Regions from separate parts of the Lysinibacillus sp. FSL M8-0134 genome, predicted to be linked through region 4. Evidence: riboswitches for the same ligand, from Rfam matches in the RefSeq annotation. Region 4 holds a riboswitch; each other region holds the start of a gene.
What was found. Region 4 has a riboswitch for cobalamin ahead of MKY49_RS10460 (ABC transporter substrate-binding protein). Riboswitches for the same ligand answer to the same signal wherever they lie in the genome.
Positions count from the first base shown of each region.

Region 1: another riboswitch for cobalamin. It lies ahead of MKY49_RS20035 (FecCD family ABC transporter permease); the one in region 4 lies ahead of MKY49_RS10460 (ABC transporter substrate-binding protein).
Region 2: another riboswitch for cobalamin. It lies ahead of MKY49_RS13900 ((2Fe-2S) ferredoxin domain-containing protein); the one in region 4 lies ahead of MKY49_RS10460 (ABC transporter substrate-binding protein).
Region 3: another riboswitch for cobalamin. It lies ahead of MKY49_RS09205 (ribonucleoside-diphosphate reductase subunit alpha); the one in region 4 lies ahead of MKY49_RS10460 (ABC transporter substrate-binding protein).

Region 1 covers NZ_JBBPAJ010000002.1:40,615-46,693, forward strand. Annotated here, with positions in the region: gene dapF (diaminopimelate epimerase) at 1-477, opposite strand, end outside; gene MKY49_RS20030 (ABC transporter ATP-binding protein) at 526-1,317, opposite strand; gene MKY49_RS20035 (FecCD family ABC transporter permease) at 1,323-2,369, opposite strand; cobalamin riboswitch at 2,514-2,702, opposite strand; gene MKY49_RS20040 (biotin transporter BioY) at 2,846-3,442, shown strand; gene MKY49_RS20045 (YdhK family protein) at 3,565-4,134, shown strand; gene MKY49_RS20050 (response regulator transcription factor) at 4,176-4,868, opposite strand; gene MKY49_RS20055 (HAMP domain-containing sensor histidine kinase) at 4,840-6,079, opposite strand, start outside.
Region 2 covers NZ_JBBPAJ010000001.1:2,712,561-2,718,639, forward strand. Annotated here, with positions in the region: gene cobJ (precorrin-3B C(17)-methyltransferase) at 1-915, opposite strand, end outside; gene MKY49_RS13900 ((2Fe-2S) ferredoxin domain-containing protein) at 920-1,291, opposite strand; cobalamin riboswitch at 1,438-1,620, opposite strand; cobalamin riboswitch at 1,865-2,048, shown strand; gene MKY49_RS13905 (energy-coupling factor ABC transporter permease) at 2,193-2,939, shown strand; gene MKY49_RS13910 (energy-coupling factor ABC transporter substrate-binding protein) at 2,941-3,213, shown strand; gene cbiQ (cobalt ECF transporter T component CbiQ) at 3,219-3,992, shown strand; gene MKY49_RS13920 (energy-coupling factor ABC transporter ATP-binding protein) at 3,989-4,831, shown strand; gene MKY49_RS13925 (S8 family peptidase) at 4,924-6,079, shown strand, end outside.
Region 3 covers NZ_JBBPAJ010000001.1:1,854,832-1,860,910, forward strand. Annotated here, with positions in the region: gene cobS (adenosylcobinamide-GDP ribazoletransferase) at 1-157, shown strand, start outside; gene MKY49_RS09185 (histidine phosphatase family protein) at 130-726, shown strand; gene MKY49_RS09190 (bifunctional adenosylcobinamide kinase/adenosylcobinamide-phosphate guanylyltransferase) at 726-1,070, shown strand; gene MKY49_RS09195 (ECF transporter S component) at 1,102-1,596, shown strand; gene MKY49_RS09200 (hypothetical protein) at 1,593-2,276, shown strand; cobalamin riboswitch at 2,386-2,575, shown strand; gene MKY49_RS09205 (ribonucleoside-diphosphate reductase subunit alpha) at 2,739-4,952, shown strand; gene MKY49_RS09210 (ribonucleotide-diphosphate reductase subunit beta) at 4,964-6,004, shown strand.
Region 4 covers NZ_JBBPAJ010000001.1:2,068,238-2,074,316, reverse strand. Annotated here, with positions in the region: gene MKY49_RS10475 (class I SAM-dependent rRNA methyltransferase) at 1-564, shown strand, start outside; gene MKY49_RS10470 (S9 family peptidase) at 648-2,636, opposite strand; gene MKY49_RS10465 (precorrin-3B methylase) at 2,709-3,386, opposite strand; gene MKY49_RS10460 (ABC transporter substrate-binding protein) at 3,446-4,441, opposite strand; cobalamin riboswitch at 4,568-4,754, opposite strand; gene MKY49_RS10455 (translation factor GTPase family protein) at 4,937-6,079, shown strand, end outside.

The DNA of each region.
Region 1 (6,079 bases), on a different contig from region 4:
TGTTAGGAACAAATTATGTGGAGGCACTGTAAATAATTCATTGATGACGAGCTTATTAGGGGTACCTAACATCGGTATATCTTTACGATACAATAAAGGTTTACCCATATCGACAATCACATCTATGACTGTATTATCCTGAACCACTACCTCTACGTACATAATGCCTGCTTTTGTTTCAATTGTAAAAAACTTTTGTCGCACAATTTGGCGTTCAAAAATATATTTTGCAACACAGCGAAGTCCGTTTCCACAGTTAGATCCCTCTGTACCATCCTTATTAAAAATGCGCATACCACAGTCAGCAATTTTAGAAGGTTGAATAATAATTAATCCATCCGAGCCAATGCCTGTATGGACATTTGCTATCTTTTTAGCTAATTCACAAAAGATATTGTCATTATAATCATACCTGAAAAGATCAAGATAAATATAGCTGTTGCCAATACCATGCATTTTCGTAAAGGCTATTTTCATACATTCACTCCTTGTAAAGGATGGTAGATGTATAGACTTTTAACTTTCTTATGATTGGTTAACCTTTTTGGCAAATTGCTCTGGAACATATGTAAGATAAGGCTTACCAGTTAGTGGATGTATTTGAATATCAGCAAAAACATGAAATACTTCCCGTAACAACGTTGGAGTAAGTACTTCTTCTGGCGTCCCATGACAAACTATTCGTCCATTCTGTAAAACGTAAATTTGATCACAGTACATTGCTGCGATATTTAAGTCATGTAAAGCCGCGACTACAGTTAAATGTAGAGTTTGAATTAAGTCCATAAGCTGGAGTTGATGCTGTATATCTAAATGATTCGTCGGCTCATCTAATATCAATACCTTAGCTTGTTGTGCCAGAGCACGTGCAACCATTACGCGCTTTTTCTCTCCACCGGAAAGAGAGCTAAAGCTTCGTTTCTCCAAATGTGAAATACCAGTTTGTAGAAGAGCATCTGCCACAATTCGGAAATCTTGTTCTTGATCAAGCTCCAATAGTTTTTTATGTGGCGTTCTTCCCATACTGACTAAATCATGTACTGTGAAGTCAAATAAAACAGGTGTTTCTTGACTAACAACGGCTAAATTTTTAGCAATCGATTTACTTGATTGCTTTAAAATATCTTGTTCGTTTAATAATACCATACCACTTTCCGGTTTTAGCAGACGATACATATTTTTTAGCAATGTGGATTTGCCGCTACCATTAGGGCCAATGAGTCCAACAAGTTGTTTTTCTTTTATTTGAATACTTACTTCATGTAGTATACGCTCATCGTAAATGGAGAATGATAGCTGCTTTGCTTCTAATGTCATATAAGTTAGTCTCCTTCACCGAAAGAATAATTGTTACGACGGAGTAGCCAAATAAAAAATGGTCCTCCACAAAAGGCCGTTATAATACCAATTGGCATTTCTTGAGGTGCGATGATTATTCGGGCAAAAGCATCTGCCCACACTAAAAAGATTCCTCCAATTAAAGCACTAATAGGTATCACATATTTATAGTTTGACCCCACAATTAACCGAACGATATGTGGAATGATTAATCCCACAAATCCAATAGAGCCACTGACTGCGACAAGTACACCAGTTAACAACGAAACAAGTAAAATGAGCTGAATACGAAATTGCTGTAAATTAACCCCTAACGTTACAGCTGCCTCTTCCCCTAGTAATAATAAATTTAAATTTCGATAGTGTAGCCATAGTAGCCCAAATACGAGGAAGAATATGAAAGCCGGGATTACAATATTATTCCACTTGGCTCCAGCTAGACTCCCTAGCATCCAAAACATAACAGCCTTTAAAGCCCCTTCTTGTTTCGACATCATCAAAATGAAATTGGAAACGGCCGTTAAAATAAAGGACACAGCCATCCCCGCCAATAACAAGCGAAAAATTGAGACACGACCACCAACTCGTGATAAGAAAAATACGAGCGCAATGGCAAGTAATGACCCTAAAAATGCAGATACAGAAAGAGCATAGATTCCTAAAAATGAAAAGGCACCTAAAATAATTACTGAGGTCGCTCCAACAGCTGCACCTGACGAAATCCCTAATATATAAGGGTCAGCAATGGAATTTCTCACAAGTGCCTGAATTGCTGCCCCAGCAATAGCTAGACCAGCTCCAACAATAGCTGCGAGTAAAACACGTGGTGCTCTTATTTGCCAAATAATGATTTCCTGTGAGCGACTCCAGTCTTGCTCTATGCCATTTTGTATAATGGGGATTTTAGAAAGAATAACTTTCCATACATAGAAGGGTGTAACTGATACAGACCCAACCATAACGGCTATTGTCATAGAAACGATTAATACGAAGAAAAGTATTAAGGAAAAAAACATAAATTTTTTATTCATCCGTTTAAAGCTCCTACTAAGTATTGATGGATGAAGCAATAAAAAAAGGTATTCCATACGAAAATACGCATAGAAATACCCTAGATTAAACAAAGTCAGAAAATATCCAGCTATTGTCCGTAATTGCTTGCATCCTCGTGGGCATTACAGGTATTACTAATGGCAGGTCTCCTGGCTTCGAATCAGCATCCTATAATGGCCTTCCCATACTAACACAGTGGCAAAAAATATTATAAGACTCCTCGTTACAGTTGCGGGACAGCGTCGGACTTCCACCGACTTCCCTTTTAAGTGACATTCAAAAAATATCACACCAATAGTACTTAAAGTTATAAAATTGTGACGATTCTATCATACATTTTTATAATTAGTTAGTCTACACTATAATTGAGTTAACTTAAAACTATAATAAGGTTGACACAATTATATTCGTTTTTTACACTAGCAGTAAGAAGGTTTATAACGAGGTGAAATTTATGGCTACTGCTACACAACAGAGTCATCATAAATTAAGAACTATTGACATTACCTATATTGGGTTATTCTCAACACTTATGATGATAGGGGCTAATATTACCTCCTTTGCCCCATTTATGATGGTGGGTGGTGTACCGATTACACTACAAACGTTTTTTGCTATTTTAGCAGGACTGGTTCTTGGTAGCAGAAAGGGTGCGCTCGCCTGTACAGTTTATATGTGCATAGGATTAGCAGGAGCGCCTGTTTTTGCTCGTTTTGGTGGGGGAGTTGGACAAATTTTAAGCCCTACCTTTGGGTTTATTATTACATTTATTGGAGCAGCATTTGTTGCAGGACTAATTGTAGAACGAAGTGCAACAAAGAAAAGCTATATTGCGGCAGCGTTAATCGCAACTGCGCTTAATTATTTCCTAGGGACAAATTGGATGTATTTTGCCTACAAACTATGGGCAAGTGCACCAGAGGTCTTTTCATATAAACTAGCTTGGCTCTGGATGATCCCCCCACTACCAAAAGATTTTATCTTAGCGATTTTCGCTGGCATCTTCGCCTATCGATTACAAAAAACATTGAAAATCATGCCCATTCAATAAATAATTCCTCACATCTTTCTTGTTAGATGAAAGATGTGATTTGATTTTTGGTAGTAGATCATGTCCATTATTTCTGCACATTTATTTGCTACAGTATTAGCAAATAGTGAGGAGGATATAACATGATATTCAAACAAAAATGGTCAATGGCACTACTATCAGTATTAGCTTTACTTACTTTATCTGCTTGTACGGTGGATCAAACGAAGCCTGCGTCTACATCTAATCATACGACTGAAGAAATGGATCATTCGACAATGAACCATTCAAGTTCAGGCGAAGTACCAGCTACATTAAAAATTGCTGAAAATCCGAAGTTTCCTGTAGGAAGTACAGCTATTATTACGAACGGGCATATGGACGGTATGAAAGGTGCAGAAGCAGAAATAGTCGGGGCCTATGATACGACTGCTTATGTTATTTCCTATGAACCAACTACAGGTGAAGAACCTGTTAAAAATCATAAGTGGGTCATTCACGAAGAATTAATTGATCCCGAAGAAGCACCTCTGGCTCCTGGTACAGAAGTAAAAACGGATGCAGCGCATATGGAAGGTATGGAAAATGCGCTTGTCCATATTGAAGAGGCTGTACAAACAACTGTTTATATGGTGGATTACACTTCCACTTTAAATGGTGAGGCAGTAAAAAATCATAAATGGGTAACAGAAGAAGAGTTAACTTCAAAATAATTTAAACAACCTCTCCCAGTAGGTATGGTAGAGGTTGTTTTCTAGTTTTTATGTTCAAGTGCTGCGGACTTATGCCATTTATAACCGATACCCCATACTGTTTGTAAATAATCATCCGCAGGGAAGCCGCTTTTTCTTAATTTTTCTCGTAAATTACGCACATGTGAATCAATCGTACGATCTTCAATCATTACATTATATCCCCAAACTGTGTTGATAAGATGTTCTCTGGAAAATACTTTATTTTGATGATTTAAAAATAAGGCTAGCATGGAAAATTCCTTTGGTGTTAATGAGATTGCCTTTTGTTGAAAATAAAGTTCAAACGCTTCCTTATCTAATCGTAGCCCCTCAAAGCATATAACTTTTTCATCTATTTTCGCCCTTCTTAATACCGCATGTATACGCGCTAATAACTCTTCCTCATCAAAAGGCTTTAAAATATAATCATCAGCACCCATGTTTAAGCCTTTTACAATATCAGCATGCTCTCCTTTTGCCGTAAGCATAATAATAGGCACATCCCAAAACTTCCTAATTTCCTGGCAAGCTTGCCACCCATCCATCTCCGGCATCATAATATCCAACAGAACTAAATCCACATGCTCTTCTTCTAAATAATCGAGTCCTTCTAGAACGGACGACATGGCTCTACAATGAAAAGTAGGCTCTAAGTAAAGGGTCAATAAATCTAACATTCTTGGCTCATCGTCTATGCATAAAATAGTCTTCATTCGCTTCTACTCCCTTAAACAATAATTCAAAAGTAGTCCCTTTATTGATTTCACTGCTAACCTTCACTTTCCCCCCATGTGCCTCTACCAATTCCTTAACAATAGCAAGTCCTAGACCAGAGCCACCTAGAGCACGACTACGGGATTTTTCCACTCGATAAAACCGTTCGAAAATATAAGGTACATCCTCCGCTGGAATCCCTTTTCCTGTATCTTTCACAATGATGCTTATCACATCTTTGTTTTTTTTAACAGTGACTGAGGTGGTTTCTCCAGGTGCACAGTAGATTAACGCGTTATTTAATAGATTAAGGAGGATTTGCTCTAGTCTTGCTTCATCTGCCCATAGAAGTAAGCCTTTTTCACAATGTACATCGAAATATATACCTTTCTCTTGAAAAGCAGGATGTAATTTTTCTTCCATGCTTGTAATAAATGAATGTAGCTGGATACATTGTTTTTCAATTACAAATGAGTTTTCATCCATTTTCGCTAAATCAAATAAATCCTTGATGAGTCGAGAAAGTCTATTGGTTTCTTCTATTATAATGGCTAAATACTTTTGACGATCTTGCTCTATCAAATCCCGTTTGGCAAGAATGTCGGTATAGCCTTTAATAAATGTTAGTGGGGTGCGGAGCTCATGTGCAATGCTTGACAAAAACTCCTTACGCTCTTGCCTTAAATGATTTAAGTCATTAGACAACAGTTGGATGGCATTCGCTAAATCACCAAGTTCGTCTTTTGAATTCGTAGAAAGGTCGACTGTAAAATCACCTTTACTCATGTTCAATGTAGCCTCTTTCATCTGGATTAATGGTTTTGCAAGCTTTTTAGATAGCACGATAATCACCGCTATAGTGACAAGACCAGAAACAATGCCAACTATAAGAAAATGCTTATTTAAACGTTTCATTAAGGCGTGGATGGAATCTGTATGTTGAAACATAAAAACGTAGCCAATCGTTGTTTGCTGTTCTTTAATAGGACTGATAGTGGCAATAGCCTTAGCCTCTTGCCAGTTAGCTTGCAATACTCTTCCCTTATAAGGTATTTCCCCGTCTATCTTACTGAACATATCTCTAATTTCTGGATGGGGTTGCGATGAAGCTAGTATTTCTCCCTGATGATTAGTAACCACTACATCCGTACTTTCATCCGATTCCATAAGTACTATATGGGCCAAGGTTTCGTTATTAAAGTTCTGTTCT
Region 2 (6,079 bases), 640 kb from region 4:
AGGCGTAGCCGCTACACTGGGTTTATTAAATCGTCCAGCATTAGGGTCTGCTGCAAAGTCATCACGTGCAGTCCCTGTCTCTTGGTTCATTGCCCACGGCTCATTTTCTTCACGTAAACGCTGATGTGGTCGTAATGGCTGTTTTTCTTCCCCAAGTGTATATTTACGCTGGTAGCCACGTGGCGTAATCATTTTATTATCATAGAAAAATGTCGATGAATTGCCGATAATCACGGTTGTCAGCATACCAATATCATGTTCGAGCATTTCTGCTAATGTTGTCATCGTCACTTCCTGACGTTCTCTATAGGCACTTTTTACAAGTCCTACTGGTGTGTCTGGCGAGCGATATTCTAAGAGAATTCGTTGTGCTTCTACAATTTGTCTTGTTCTCCTACCGCTTTTAGGATTGTATAAAGCAATAACAAAATCAGCCATTGCAGCAGCCTCGACACGCTTTGCAATTAAATTCCATGGTGTTAGGTGATCACTCAGACTAATGGTACAAGCATCATGCATAATCGGAGCCCCTAGTAAACTAGCACATGAATTGATTGCTGAAATACCAGGAACTATTTCTACTTCAATGCCTGTAGCTTCTGTCCAGCCTAATTCGATTAACACTTCGTACACTAATCCCGCCATACCATAGACGCCCGCATCCCCACTCGAAATTACGGAGACGATGCTGCCTGCTTCTGCTTGACGAACAGCCTCTTGAGCACGTGATACCTCTTCTGTCATTCCGGTACTGACAATAGACTTTGCACTGACTAAATCTTGAATAAGCTCTACATAGGTTTTATAGCCTATGATCATATCACTTTGTTGTAAAGCCTCTACTGCTCGTGTCGTAATATGCTTAAAATCTCCAGGTCCAAAGCCCACTACGAAAATTTTCCCTTTTTGCGCCATGCTGTTACCCCTCTTTCACCTTTTCGATCCCTTTAATGGCTGTCGTTTGTGCTGTACGCTGTAATGTACCTTCCCGAAGTGTAAAGACATGTTCGTTGTATAATGATTCATGATGTAAATCTTGTACGAGTATTCTTGCATGCTCTGTTGATGGCACTCGATACCAATTTCCTTGTGGATAGGCGATGACTACACAAGCATCCTTGCATCGTCCATTACAGCGCGTTCTTGTCGTATGTATTTCCTGATCGAGTGCTTGTCGCTGTATTTCATCTCGAATGGCTAAGGTAATTTCCTCAGCATCCTTTCTCATGCAGCTACTGCCATTGCAAATAAAGAGATGTGTTTTCATCCCCTCTAAATTCCATGTTGTCATCTTCTGTCTCCCCTCATTTGCTTTCTGGAAAAAGAAAAAACCCTCACTCTTAACGAAGAGTAAAGGTTTTGTAGAAGCCAAATAAAAACGAATAGAATAAAATACAGGTACTCGCTCTCGCTTCAACTTCTCCCTCCGAAAAGTTTGCATGCACAATCAAATAAGCAGGTTTCCTGACTTAAGCTTCATTTTACTATCGCACCTTCCCAAGTTTTCACCAGTGGTACCTGCGAATTCATCAGCTATTACAGTAGCGGGGGCTGTATTGGATTTTCACCAATTTCCCTATTATCTCGAGCTATTCGAGCACTTATTGACGTTTTATATGAAATTTATTATCTTCTTCAATTGTTTAGAAAACTGTCTCTATCATATCTTATTATTTTAAAATTTCAATATTTCTTTAAAAATTTATGACAAATTTATCAATTTTGCTCGAATCTTATTCTTTAAAAAACTAAGTACTCCTTACTTCTATCTAAATTTTCTATATGGATATGCAATTAAAAATTTTTATATAAAAAAATCTAGCACAATTATGGAAATTTATGTTACACTTTGTCGTGAAATCTCACAACTTTATGTTTTTTCGGTGTAAAATGCTTGCCATTTTACTTAAAAGGGAAGCCGGTTTGAATCCGGCGCGGTCCCGCCACTGTAATAGGGAGCTTTATAGATAATGTCACTGTCCAATGATGGGAAGACCTATAAAGTGTTGAACTAGAGCCAGGAGACCTGCCGAAAAAAAGGTGATCGTTTCAACCTACGAGGATAGGTGTGCGGCTTAGCAGATGAGAATGATTTGCTTTTTTTAGCTATGCACTTTTCCAGCAGCGGAGAAGTGCTTTTTTATTTTACGCACGCTACATTCTTAAAAAACTAATCGTTAGGAGGAAAGCTTTTGACATTTTCATGGTGGAAACTTAGTTATTTTTTATTGGCCTTGTTAATCGTGCCAAACCGGGCCTTTGCTATGCATATCATGGAAGGCTTTTTACCCATTGAATGGGCCATTTTTTGGTGGGTCATCACGACTCCCTTTATTATTCTAGGATTGCGTTCCATTCGAAAAACAATGGAAGAAAACCCTGAAACAAAAATGCTCTTAGGGCTTTCAGGAGCATTTGCTTTTGTGCTATCGGCCTTAAAGATCCCCTCTGTTACCGGGAGCTGCTCCCACCCAACTGGCGTTGGACTTGGAACAGTTTTATTTGGACCTTTAGCAATGAGTGTCATTGGGACGATTGTGTTATTATTCCAATCATTACTATTAGCGCATGGTGGTATCACTACTTTAGGAGCCAATGCCTTTTCTATGGCTATTGTCGGTCCGTTTATTGCTTACTTTGTTTTTAAAGGGGCTCAACAAATAGGGTTGTCATTTTCACTTGCCGTTTTCTTTGCCGCTATGCTTGGTGACTTAGGTACATATATTGTGACTTCTGTCCAACTAGCACTAGCCTTCCCTTCAGAGGTTGGAGGTTTTATGGCATCCTTTACAAAGTTCGCAGGAATTTTTGCCTTAACTCAAATTCCGTTAGCCGTTAGTGAAGGAATTTTAACAGTCATTGTGATGAATTTCTTGAAAAAATACAATGTCAGCGAATTAAAAACTTTACGTGTTTTCTCTACAAAGGAGGCACATTAAAATGAAACGTAATGTATTGCTATTAGTGATTGTAGTGCTGTTAGCCATCATCCCACTGTTCATCCAAAAAGGAGCAGAATTTGGTGGTGCTGATGGAGAAGCAGAAGCTGCTATTGGAGAAATCGATGCAGAATATGAACCGTGGTTCGACAGCTTATGGGAGCCGCCAAGTGGTGAAATCGAAAGCTTATTATTCGTCCTACAAGCCGCTATTGGTGCTGGTTTTATTGGCTACTTCATTGGCTATATGCGCGGCAAACATAAAGAAGGTTAACCAACATGTTGCTCATTGATAAATATGCCTACCTCAATAAGCTAGCGTTCGTTCATCCACTTGAAAAAATGATCTTTTCACTTGGACTACTTCTAGTAACGCTTATCATGAAAGATGAAGGTCTTTCACTCATTACATTTTTTGTAATGAGTGCTTTTATCATTATAGGTGCGAAAATCCCGCTTAAATACTATATTAAATTACTATTACTACCAGCTTTTTTCTTGCTGACGAGTCTCGTATCCATTTTACTAGCTATTACACCTTCAACCACTGTCTTACCTGCGCATGTTTGGTCTTTCACGTGGATGGCTTGGACAATATTCATCGGGAAAGCAAGTGTCCTAACTGCGCAACACTTGTTCTTTATCGTTCTTGGCAGTATTAGCTGTTTATATTTTTTAATTTTGACCACATCCGTACAAGGAATTTGTTTTGTGCTACGACAATGGCGACTTCCCTCACTCCTAGTCGAGCTAGTAGAATTAACCTATCATTTTATCTTTATTTTTTTAGAGAGCATGCAAAAAATTCATCTAGCCCAGCAGGCCAGGCTTGGCTACCATTCACCTATGCAGTGGCTACGCTCTATATCTATGCTTATTGCGGCACTATTTGTTGAAATGTTTCAGCGTAGTCGAGAGCTCAACAATGCCATGCAGTCACGGGGTGGTGAAAGCGTTTATTGGCAAGAGACGAGCTCTTATAGCAAGAAAAACTGGCTAGGCATGGCCGTTATTTTTCTAGTGCTCATCGTTTATGGAGGATACTTCTCATGAAAAACTGTTATTTTGAACTAAATCAGCTGTCCTATGCCTATGCTGATGGAACGAAGGCTCTGACAGACATTACCTTACACATACCTAAAGGAAAAAAAATCGCCATCCTAGGTCATAATGGTGCTGGAAAATCGACTTTATTTCAGCATCTGAACGGCATCTTGAAGCCAACTGCTGGAACGATATTATTTGAAGGAAATAAGCTTCAATACAATCGAAAGGCATTAAAGGCACTTCGCCAGCAAGTCGGCATCGTTTTTCAAGATGCGGATCATCAACTTTTTTCAGGCACTGTCAAGCAAGATATCGCATTTGGACCGCTGAACCTTGGTTGGTCTACTGCAAAAGTTGAAGAAAAAATAGCATGGGCTGTTGCACAGACAGAAGTGGGAAATTTACTCGAAAAACCGATTCATTTTTTAAGTGTAGGTCAAAAAAAGCGTGTGGCAATGGCAGGTGTGTTAGCGATGGAGCCCTCTGTCCTCCTGTTAGATGAACCAACAGCTGGTCTTGATAATTATTATTCTTCAAAAGTTTTACAAACTTTAGCTAAATTAGCAGACGGTAAAAGAACGATTTTACTAGCTACTCATGATCTCTCTCTTGCTTATGAATGGGCGGATCAAATTATTGTTATGGAGGGTGGATCAATTATTTATAATGGCGATCCTATCACCTTGTTTTATGATGAAGAATTGCTAACACAAGCTCATCTAGAACGACCATGGGTTTTAGAAATGGTCTTAGCATTACAAAAAAAGAAATTAGTGCAGGAAAGCATCCGTATGCCTCGCTCTAAAAAAGATATAGAAAAATTAATTGACCAAATTGAATGCTAGAGAAAAATTTTCCTCAATTACGAAACTTTACTAATCTTTATTCGTATATGTATAGTCGAGACTAAATTTACAACCCCAAGGAGAGATAACAATTGAAAAGTTGGTTTAACAAATCTGTCGCAGTGGTAGCATCCGCTGCACTAATGGTTCCTACCGCTTCTGCCTTTGCTGAGACACCACAACATACAGCAAAAAATGTGCTGGCAAACAGTTCGAAACAAATAGAAAAGAATGAAGAAAAATGGATGAGCAAGGATACAATTGTTATCAAGCATTCAGGTCTTGATAAAAATGTACATAAAAAAATTGGCTCTAAAGTCATCCGCTCTATTCCTTCATTAGGTTACGATGTAGTTCAACTGAACAAAGGGGTAACAATCGAAAAGGCCGTTTCATACTACTTAAAGCAAAACGGGATTAAAAGTGTATCCCCTAGCTATGTATATCATTCTTTCACTAAAGACATAGATCCAAAAAAACAAGAGATGTATCATTTAAGTCTACTGCAAATGGATCAAGCACTCCAATTAGCTGGCGATCATGATGTAAAAGTTGCTGTCATTGATTCTGGTGTCGATTTTAAACACCCCGATCTCAAATCTCAAGTACTCCCACCCTATAATGCAGCAGCACCTGCAAATGCTACTTATCCAGGCGACCATGGAACACATGTGGCGGGAATTATCGCCGCAGCAAAAGATAATGGTATTGGTGGACACGGGATTAATCCAAAAGCAAAGCTACTGCCAATTGATGTATTCAATGGCAAAGAGGGCGCAAATGATTTCATTATTGCACAGGGCATTCTCTATGCCATTGAGCAAGGTGCCGATGTCATTAATATGAGTCTAGGGGGCTATGGGGAATCTCCACTGATGAAGGAAGCTGTTCAGAAAGCCATTGATAGTGGAATAACAGTTGTGGCTGCTGCTGGAAATGAATCAACAGATGATTACTCCTTCCCCGCTTCATTCGAAGGTGTCATTAGTGTTGGTTCGACGAATGATCGCAACAAGCTATCAAGTTATTCAAATTACGGACCGTCCGTTGATGTTGTGGCACCTGGTGAGGAAATATATAGTACGGTTCATGATGGGAAAAAAGGTTCTTCCTTTGTCAAATTTAGTGGCACATCTATGGCATCGCCAGTCGTGGCAGGTATTGTCTCCCTTCTTAAATCAAAATATCCAAATTTAAAGCCGCATGAAATAGAAGCCATTCTGGAAATGACAGCACAAGATTTGGGCG
Region 3 (6,079 bases), 210 kb from region 4:
GCTGCCCATTGTATTAGTTATTGTTTTAGCATTCGCACTGATGATTTTTAGACAATTTACGCTACGTAATTTTGGTGGTGTATCAGGGGATTTACTTGGTGCATCTATTGAAGGGATGGAGGTTGTGCTATGGGTGACATTGTTACTGTGCGCTTGATGAGGCATGCGCCAACAAAGGAGAATCTAGAAAAACGCTATCTTGGTTGGACAGATGCCCCATTAGCTGATCCAACCACGCTTTCAGTTATAGACGATGCTGTAACAAACGTATATGGGAGTGATTTACGGCGGTGTCGAGAAACCGCCGCTCATTATTTTCCGAACGCAAGCTATCATGCAGATGCTCGCTTTCGTGAGACGAATTTTGGTGCATTTGAAGGGAAAACATATGATGAGTTAAAATCGAATGCTCATTATCGTGCATGGCTAGATGATCCGATTAAGATGCCACCGCCACAAGGAGAGGCTTTTCATGACTTTGTGGCACGTGCTGTGGAAGGCTTTTGCCATTTACCGAAGGATGAGGATCAGTATGATTTAGTGGTGCATGGCGGGGTGATTCGTGCCTTACTCGTCGCCTTTGCCCCAACAGAACAGCCTTTTTGGTCGTATGATGTGCCACATGACAAACAATTTATTTTAACGTTTACAAGAAAGGCTTGGGAGGAGGGAGCAAGATGCACGTCTTTATTGGAGGCGCCTATAACGGTAAAACCGACTATGTGATGGGCTTGTATAAAGAGCGACAGGTCGCCCTTGTCGATGGCGATCTACCAGAGATTGCACCGGCCTGTGAAGTACTGGTAATTAGAAATTTAGAAAACTGGTTGGTGACACAAAATCTAGAGGACGATGACCAAGTGGTTCAAGCGGTACTTGCAACTTTAAGGAGGCTTGAACAGCACTGTACGCTAGCGCTCATTGTTAACGATATGGGGCGTGGTGTTGTGCCAATAGACAAACAAGCGCGACTCCTACGCGATACATGTGGTCGCTTATATCAGGTGTTATTTACTGAAGCTGAGCAAGTTGTACGTATTTGGTACGGAATTGCCGAACAGCTGAAGTAAGGTAGACATACTACAGAAAAGAGGACATGGAATGGATCGACAAAGATTAAGGAATTGGATATTGACGGCAATGGTTGCTGCCATTTGTGCAGTAGGGGCAGTCATTAAGGTGCCGGCATTTATTTCGACTGCTGCACTCGACTCGGCTCCTGCCTTTTTGGGCGTAGTCTTTTTATCCCCATTTTTAGCAGGGCTTGCTGGATTTATCGGTCATTTTATTACAGCGTTGACTGCTGGATTTCCATTAGGACCACTACATCTTATCATCGCGTTCGAAATGTTCATCGTCGTATGGATCTTTGGTGTGATGCATAGAAAAGGTCTACATGTTTGGAAATGGCCAGTTGCACTCGTATTGAATGGCATTGTGGCACCATTACCGTTTTATTTTTTAATTAGCCCTGCCTTTTTCTGGGGTGCATTAGGTAGCATTTTCATGGCAACCGTTATTAACCTAGTCATTGTTGCGGTAGTGATGCCGGTTTTATCAAAGGTCTTTTTACGTAAGGAAGGACGCGTTCAATGAGAAATGCTATGAAAGTGGGCACGTTCATTGTGACAATGGATAATGCGGCAGCCATTGGGGAAAAGCCACAAGATGTAGTGTCAGCATCTGACCAACTAACAGCTTACATGACAGCACGTGTGACATTTTTAGAGCAGCTTGCGGCACAGGCATTACCTTGCCAAGTTTTACTCGCTAATTTCTCTGGTGATACGGCATGGAAACGTTATGAAAGAGGTATTCAACAGGTGTTTGAGGAAACTGGTATAGCCTGTCCTGCAATTGCAGGAAGTACGGAATCGAATATGCCCACGCTACAGTCAGGTGTAGCCATTACGATGCTTGGGGAAATACAACAACGTCAACCATTTGACCATGAACAGCTCAGCTGGTACACTTATGGCTTGCCGCTTGTAGGGGAAGAAGTGTTAGCGCAGCCAGAAGACGTAGCACAGCTTCAGCCCATTTTTCAGGCATGGCAGGCGGAGATCGTGCAGCAAGTTTGGCCAGTCGGGTCAAAGGGGCTACAAGGCGAATTAGCGCGTCTTTTTGGACAGCAACAAGTTGAAAGTTCGCTTGATCTGACCAAATCAGCAGGTCCTTGTTCGGTCATTTTGCTTGGCATCGATCCTAAAAAAGAGCAGCAGGCACAAAATTTTTTCCAAAGAAATTTTGAAAAACTACGCAAAACTGCACCGTAATAGGGCTTGTTTCGAGCAAAAGGGCTGCGTTAAAAATCGCAAGGTACGAAACACCTATTGCAACACGAAACACAATATGTTAGATTTGTTTAGGAGTTAAAACACAATATATAGTATTTGGACAAGCGGTACCAATATGGTTTAAAAGGGAATTCGGAACAAGAGTCATCTTAAGCCGAAGCTGTCCCCGCAACTGTAAGTGCTGACAAATAATCAAGAGGCCACTGTTGAAAAAACGGGAAGGAGATTATTTGGAGGAAGCATGAGCCAGGAGACCTGCCGAGTTGTTCAAGACAGCAACACATTCTTCGGGGATTGAGAAGTGGAGGCGAGAGATTTGTTCACTTCTTTGTGTGCATGTCCTTCATTTCCATTTCCGATTTTACAGCGATCACGTAACCGATAGATGTTGCGTGATCGCTTTTTGTGTTGCTTGGAGAAAGAAAGGGAGAGAATGTGTACATGACAATTCAAATCGAACAGCAACTAGCTAAGTTAAAAAATAGTTATACGGAGGATGAGCTTGAAAGCTTTGTAAGGTTATCGGATCGTTGGCTACGAAAAAACGACAATGCCACATTTGAAGCATGGGCGGATGCGATGATTTTACAAACACTTAGCCTAATTGATGAGGAAGAGCCCTATTGGACATTTGTGGCTGCACACATTTATTTAGAAAAATTATACGATCAATTTGCAACGCGACGTGGCGTTTCACCAAAGGATGTTTATCAAGAATTTCCAGCTCATCTTGCACAATACACTGAAGCGGGCTTATATCATGAAAGCTTAACAACAAAATATAGTGAGCAGGAGCTTCAACAATTAGCAAGCTATTTAGAACCTAGTCGTGACGAGCTATTCACGTATATTGGCTTGAAGACATTAATGGATCGTTATGTTGTACGTGATTATACAAAAACACCTGTAGAGCTCCCACAAGAGCGTTGGATGGTCATAGCCATGACATTAATGCAGGATGAAACAGAAAATCGTCTAGAAAAAGTGCGAGAAGCTTACTGGGCGATGAGTAATTTATATATGACTGTTGCAACACCGACACTATCAAATGCTGGTAAGACACATGGTCAGCTTTCAAGTTGCTTCATCGATACAGTGGATGACAGCCTACAAAGCATTTACGATACGAATACCGATGTTGCAACATTGTCTAAATATGGTGGTGGTATAGGCGTTTACATGGGCAAAATTCGTAGCCGTGGCTCGTCCATTAAAGGCTTCAAAGGTGCATCAAGTGGTGTGCTACCGTGGATTAAGCAGCTCAATAATACGGCTGTCTCTGTCGATCAGCTAGGGCAACGTCAAGGAGCCATCGCGGTTTATCTTGATGTTTGGCATAAGGACGTCTTTACGTTTTTAGATTTACGCTTAAACAATGGTGATGAACGACTACGTGCCCATGATATTTTCACAGGGCTATGTTTACCAGATCTATTTATGGAAACAGTAGAAGCCCGTGGAGAATGGCACTTATTTGATCCACATGAAGTACGTGAAGTGATGGGCTTCTCTTTAGAGGATTTCTACGATGAAACAAAGGGCAATGGCTCCTTCCGCACGAAATATGCAGCATGTATTGCTAATCCATTATTAAGCCGTGAAGTAGTACCAGCCATCGATATTATGAAGCGTATTATGCGCTCACAACTCGAAACTGGCGTTCCATTCATGTTTTACCGAGATGAAGTGAACCGCATGAATCCGAATAAGCATGAAGGAATGATTTATAGTTCGAATTTGTGTACAGAAATATTCCAGAATATGTCAGCAACGGAGTTTGAATCCATTACATTAGAAGACGATGTTATCGTGACTCGTCGCAAGCCTGGAGATTTTGTGGTTTGTAACTTGTCCTCTATTAATCTAGGAAGAGCCGTGCCTGCTAGTGTCTTAGAGCGGTTAATTCCGATTCAGGTACGTATGCTTGATAATGTTATTGCGTTAAATACTATCCCTGTGAAACAAGCAGAGCGTACGAACCTACGCTACCGTGGTATTGGACTTGGCACATTTGGCTGGCATCATTTATTAGCCTTAAAGGAAATTCAGTGGGAATCAGATGAAGCTGTAGAATTTGCGGACAAGCTTTATGAGGACATCGCCTACCTAACAATTCGTGCCTCTAACGCTTTAGCAAGCGAAAAAGGAGCGTATCCATTATTCGAGGGCTCTGATTGGCAAACAGGTGCCTATTTTGAAAAGCGCGGCTATGACAGCGACAAATGGAATGCTTTACGTGAGGCAGTGGCGAAAGAGGGAATGCGAAATGGCTATGTTATGGCAGTAGCCCCTAACTCATCGACATCGATTCTAGCAGGAAGTACGGCGTCAATTGATCCGATTTTCCAAAAGAGCTACTCAGAAGAGAAGAAGGATTACAAAATTCCTGTAACGGTACCAGATTTATCACCCGTAACGACTTGGTACTATAAATCAGCTTATTTCATCGATCAAAATTGGACAATCAAACAAAATGCAGCCCGTGCTCGCCACATTGACCAAGGCATTTCACTAAATTTATATGTTCAAAATACGATTAAAGCAAAGGATTTACTGGCACTGCATATGAATGCTTGGGCAAGTGGTGTGAAAACGACCTATTATGTACGCTCCACATCAGTAGAATTATTAGAATGTGAGTCTTGTGCAAGCTAGGAGGAAAAACAATGACAACGATTACGAAACGACAAATTATGGATAAGGAAGCACCTAACCGTTCTACAGGTATCGTTAATGGGCGCTCCTCCAATATTTTAAATTGGGATGATGTCCGCTTTAGCTGGGCGTACCCTAAATATAAAAAAATGCTAGGAAACTTCTGGACACCATTTGAAATTAATATGAGCAATGATGTTAAGCATTTCCCTGAGCTGACGAAAGATGAACAAGAATCATTTTTAAAAATTATCGGTTTATTAGCGCTATTAGATAGTGTGCAAACTGATTTTGCAGGTAAGGTAGCCGATTATTTAACAGATTCTAGTTTAAATGCGTTAATGATTATCTTAGCGCAGCAAGAGGTTATTCATAATCATTCCTATTCGTATGTGCTTTCCAGTATCGTCAACAAGGATGAGCAGGATCGTACCTTTGATTTTTGGCGTACAGAGCCTGTTCTAGAACGACGCAATGATTTTGTTATAAAAGGCTACCAGGCTTTCTCAGAGGAGCCGACTGTCGAAAATATGCTTGAGGCCATTATTTATGATGTCATTTTAGAGGGTTTATTCTTCTATTCGGGCTTTGCCTTCTTCTATCATTTAGCACGCAATCAAAAAATGGTCGCTACGTCTACAATGATCAATTATATTAATCGTGACGAGCAGCTCCATGTCGATTTATTTGTGAAAATTTATCAAGAATTATTAGAGGAATATCCAGAATACGATACACCTGAACGTCAGGCTCGTGTTCAGGAAATCTTCCGCGAAGCCGTTCAACTAGAAATCGATTGGGCCAATGAAGTCATCGGCGATAAAATTGAAGGCCTTGATGTTGAGGACGTCCATGATTATGTCCACTTCTATGCCAATGTTCGCTGTAATCAGCTTGGCGTAGACCGTCCATTCGAGGGCTACCGCAAAAATCCATTAAAATGGATTAAAGCCTATGAAGATGTAGACCTTGGCAAAACTGACTTCTTCGAACAACGCTCCCGCCAATATGTCAAAGTCAACGTCGAAGATAACGGCTTTGATGATTTGTAATCATCGTGTCACACCACCCCCATGCCCACTTGCATGGGGGTGTTTTACTTGGGTGGATTGCTACGAGGTTGAGAA
Region 4 (6,079 bases):
CGATTGGCTATACGTGAGCGTTATGCAAACAGCACCAACATGCTCAATACGTTCTCCTATACAGGGGCATTTTCTGTGGCAGCTGCCCTCGGAGGCGCTAATAAAACAACGAGTGTGGACGTAGCTAAACGCAGTCTAGCTAAAACGATTGAGCAATTTAGTGTCAATGACATTGATTATGAAGCACAGGATATAAAAGTGATGGATGTCTTTCATTATTTTAAATATGCGCAGCGTCATGCATTACAGTTCGACCTTGTCGTATTAGACCCACCTAGCTTTGCACGTACGAAGCAAATGACGTTTTCAACGGCGAAGGACTACCCTAAATTACTGAAGGACACGATTGCGATTACGGCCAAAAACGGTATCATTGTTGCTTCTACCAATAATGCAAGCTTTGGTATGAAAAAGTTTAAAAGCTTTATTGACCAAGCCTTTAAAGAGACTCGTACACGCTATAAAATTGTCGAGGAATACGGTTTACCGAAGGATTTCCGTGTGCCTCGGGAATACCCTGAATTTAATTACTTGAAGGTCGTATTCATTCAAAAGATCGACTAACTAGGAGGGAATCACACTTTGCTGTGATTCTTTTTTTATGTAAAAAAGTGGCCTAAGAAAGTTCTTAAGCCACGAATAAAACCTTATAAATACTTCACAAACCAATCGCGAATATATTCGAGTCGATTAATTCGTAACGTTGGTTTTCCGCTTCGAGATAGCTCATGATTAGCCTCAGGGAAACGCACGAATTTTGTTTCTTTTTTACGATGCTTTAATGCAATAAATAATTGCTCTGCCTGCTCAATCGGACAGCGATAATCTTTTTCACCATGTAAAATCAATAAAGGTGTCTCCACATTATCTACATATTTCAGTGGAGAATGATGCCATAGCTTCTCTATATCGTCAAAGCCCGCTTGAATTTGCCAGTCTGTAAAGTAATAGCCAATATCACTAACACCATAGAAGCTAATCCAGTTCGAAATGGAACGCTGTGTCACGGCTGCTTTAAAGCGGTTCGTATGGCCAACAATCCAGTTGGTCATAAAGCCTCCATAGCTTCCCCCTGTTACACCAAGACGGTCTTGGTCAATAAAATCATAGTGCTCCAACGTGTAGTCTACGGCAGCCATCAGATCCTGATAATCATTACCACCATAATCACCTCGTACTGCATCGACAAATGTTTGACCATAGCCATGACTACCACGTGGGTTCGTATAAAGCACGGCAAAGCCTTGAGCAGCTAAGATTTGGAACTCATTAAAATAGGTGTTGGCATACATGGCATGTGGCCCACCATGAATTTCAAGAACGAGAGGATATTTATTCCCAGCTTCATAGCCAACTGGCTTCATAATCCAGCCGTTAACCTTCCAGCCCTCTGCTCCTTCGAATTCAATGGCTTCTGGTACCGCTAAGGTTCTCGTCTTTAAAAATTCTTCATTGATGGATGTCAGCTGTTCTCTGTCACCTGTTTGCAAGTTGATGTAAAATAAATCGCCAGGATTTGTTGTTGTGCTAATAGCAACAACTGCTTTATCCTGTTGAGCATCAAGTGAGAAACCATAAACATATTGATCATCGTGAATAGCTGGGTAGATTTCGCCCTCTATATTACCGAAATAAATCACCGCATTGCCATGATCTGTTACTTGGAAGTAGAAGCTTTTGTTATCGTTCAGCCATTGAACACGTGGTGTCACTACACCTTGTAGGAAATCTCCAATAGCAAAATCCCCAATCGGTGCATCAAATTCACCTGTGATACATGTCAGCACATTGTCTTGCAAATCATACACCCATAGCTTAGCTTGCGTAGCATTTTCAAATTCTCTTTCACTTCCTACATAGGAAATAAAGCGACTATTCGGTGACCATGATGTTTGATAATACATGCCTGTTCCTTGCGTAAGCTGGCGCGTCTCTTTTGTCTCTACATTTAATAAGAAAATATCGATATTAAATGAGAAATCTAGATCCTCCGCTTTATCTGCTAAATACGTAAGATATTGTCCATTTGGCGACCATGTATCAAGATGGAAATGTTCATTTCCTTCCGTCACTTGCTCAAGCTCACCCGATTCCAAATCGACGATGGCAATGTGGGTAAACTGCTCCAAATTCAAGAACCCACCTGCATCTGATTTATGTTTCATCTTGTCTATTTCGAGAGGCTTTACTTCTTTCTCCTCTTTCTTTTCATCCTCCACCTTGTCTAAGATAGATTCATCCTTCCCTAGCTTAACAGAAAAGGCAATTTTCTTTCCGCACGGTGACCATACAGGAGATGACGCACCATTTTTACAATGTGTCACTTGTTTTGCCTCACCCCCCGCTTTTGACAAAACATAAATTTGGGGCTGCCCCGTTCTCGTTGACAAAAAGGCAATTTGACTGCCATCCGGAGACCAAACAGGAGAACTTGTTCTATCCTCTCCAAATGTCCATTGCTTTGGCGTTCTATCCTTCAAGTGTATGTAAAATAAATTGGATATATAGTCTTTTTTCTTTTCATCAATACGCGTCTCTACATATATTACCTCAGTGCCATCAGGTGATAGCTGGGGATCTGCTACCGATTTTAAGTGATAAAGATCTTCTGGTTGAATTCCTTGTTTCGATGTCATGTTCTTACTCCTTTGGATTTGTAATTTTTATTGCCTTATTACAATACTTCGACACCCTAAGTAATATTCCTGCTATTTGATAGAATCTTTTACTATTTCCCAATATTCAGTGGATTTTGTTCTACGATAAAATTTATAAAAGGGCTCATGAGGACGTGCATACTCCTGATAAAGGCTTATAATTTGTAGCACAAAGCCTTCAATCTGTTCTACTCCTACCCTTTTTGCGAATAATGTGCCAGCCTGTGCCTTTGCCCCCATCGGTATAGCCCCTAAATAAACATCAAAGCTTTCGTTTTGATAAACGAGTCCTATATCATCAAAAGATGGGTTATAGCAGGCAGAGGCACAGCCATTCACGTTAACACGCACTCTTGAAGGGACCTGAATCCTCTCTAACGTATGATAAAGCTGTTCTGTAATATGCACTGCCTCCATTTTTTCACCATCACAAAAATCACATGCCTTCATGACGATATTAGGTACTGCTGGTGCAATATGTAGACCCGCTTCCTGTAAGGCTTGAACAGCTTGTGCGGCAGCACTCGTCGGGACGGATACTATAATACTATAAGAAGCCGAATACTTAATTGCCCCCTTTTCTCCAACAATCTCGGCTATTTTTTGAAATTGTGCTGGCGTGTAATGCTTATTAATAATGCCAGGACTGACAGCTAAGCGTGTAAATTCGCCTTGTTGGCTAAGTGTTTCGAAGGTTTGATCTGGTACGTTTTTTTGAAATGCATTCATGGATATCTCTCCTTATGAAAAAGGAGCTAGCAAAAACGCTAGCTCGGATTGTTGTTAGATTAAAAATTTTCAGGATAGAAGCCTTTTGCTAAAATTTCAATCGCCTCTGCTGCTCGAACTCCTTCAGATGCTGCTGATAGCGGAAGAATAACAAAGCGCTCATTTTTAACAGCTTCCATCTCCTTTAATGCGGGATCATTTTTTAAGAATTGAATCTTTTGTTCTGCTGTTGTTTCACCGTAATCAATGACAACCACCACCTCTGGGTTACGGTCTACTGCATCTTCTTTTGATACGGTTGTCCAGCCGGATTCCACATCACCAAAAATATTTTGACCACCAGCGATGGTCACTAGCTCATTCATAAAGTTTTGACCAGCTGTAAAGATATCCTTTTCACCGCTGTCAAACACTAACACACGTAAATTTTCATCATCTTTCGGTAATTTCGACTGTACACTTTCTACGTCTTTCGTCATTTGCTCAATTAAGGCTTCTCCACGATCCTCCACCCGGAAAATCTTCGCGATATTGCGAATATCAGTGAAAATATCCTCTAATGTCGGCTTTGTCATATTGGAAGCTGTATGTAAATACGTATGAATCCCTAATGCCTCTAGCTCTTCCGGAGTTCCTACGCCCTTTTCACCAAAGCCACTTTTCCAGCCTGCATATAAGAAATCCGCCTCTGCATCAATTACTTGCTCCTTCGTTGGATATTGATCTGAAAGCACAGGGACCTTATCGTAAGCTTCTTGTAATGGCTCATAGATTGTATCATCTAAGTAAGCTGTTCCTACCATGGAATCCTCTAATCCTAATGCCAGCATGATTTCCGTTACATGCTGATTTAAACTAATCGCTTTTTTTGGTGCTTCCTTGTATGTTTGCGTTGTATCATTATTTTCGATCGTTACTTCTGTTGTTGCTGTCTCGGACGGCTCAACCTTTTCACCCTGTTCTGCAGACTCTTTGTTGTCCGTTGCATTACAAGCGCCTAAAACAGCTACTAAGGCAATGACCATGATGAGCCATAAACTATTCCATTTCTTCATGTCCTAATCTCCTTTGTTATGAATATAGTTTTGAGGGCATAAAAAAACCCTCTTGTCGCCAAGAGAGAAGCATAGTGAAAAAATGGTATGGTCACCTTTATCACTATCCCCATCCTCGTGGTTCTTAGTTAACAGTTCATATTGGCAGGTATCCTGGCTTAGGTTCATCATCTATACGCCTTCCCATAGCTACACTACAGTGGCACGTTGTATAGACTCCCCATTTACAGTTGCGGGACAGCATCGGAATTACACCGATTTCCCTTTTAAGCAAATGACAAATGCCATTTGCACCAATACATTTTATAATGGTTAATACTATTGATAGACTAGCAGAAGAAGATTAATCACGCAATGAGGAACATGGCGTGACATCCATAATCCCCATTATATTAGCACTATTTCGACATAAAGACGAACTATTTTACAAGAAATATTTCTACGAGAATTCTGTTACAATGGGAAGATAGCAATGGATAGAAACGAGGATTGGTTATGTACAAAACAATTGGTGTACTTGCCCATGTCGATGCAGGGAAAACAACATTTTCTGAGCAAGTACTTTTTCATACAAATAGTATTCAAGCCCGAGGCCGTGTCGATCACCAGGATACCTTTCTCGATAATCATGAATTAGAGCGCAAGCGTGGCATCACCATATTTGCCGAGCAAGGTCGCATGAACATCGGCGATGATACATACACGTTAATTGATACACCAGGGCATGTCGATTTCTCCCCTGAAATGGAGCGTTCCATTCGAGTCATGGATTACGCCATTATTATTATCAGTGCAGTGGAGGGCGTGCAAGGTCATACAGAAACAGTATGGCAGCTGTTACGTAAATATCATGTCCCAACCTTCTTTTTTATCAATAAAATCGATCGTGAAGGGGCCAACGTAGAGGCAGTCATGAAGCAGCTACGTAAAGATTGCTCACCAGATGTCTTGTTGATCGATGAACCGCTTCGAGCAGATTATCTTTCTAGTAGTATGATGGAATGGCTGGCAGAGCGAGATGAAGAATTACTCGATGCCTTTTTGAATGAATCGTTGGAACATGAACAATGTCTAGCACAGCTAAAGGACATGATTACAAGTGAATGTGCTTTCCCTTGCTTTACAGGCTCGGCCTTAAAGGATGAGGGCATTCAGGAATTTATTGCCCAGCTTCCTCTATTAACCGATACTCATTTTGAACAGGATGCACCGTTTCAGGGAGAGGTTTTTAAAATACGACACGACGGCCACCAGCGTTTAACCTTTATGAAGGCCATGCAGGGGTCCTTACATGTGCGGGATGAATTTACCTTTGGCGAGACAACAGAAAAAATCACAGAAATTCGCCTTTATAATGGCAATCGCTTTGAAACCGTTCAACATGTTGAAGCGGGTGAGATATTTGCTGTTAAAGGGTTAAGTCAGGCAACTATTGGAGACCGCATTGGCAGTACTACACAATCGCAGCCGTACGAGCTCGTCCCAACCTTACAGGCAAAGGTACAATATGAAGGCGACCAACATATTAAAGAAGTGCTACAAATTTTTCGTTTGTTAGAAGCGGAAGAGCCTTCATTACGTGTTCTCTGGCAGGAAAAATTCCAGGAAATCCACGTGCATATAATGGGCGTTATTCAG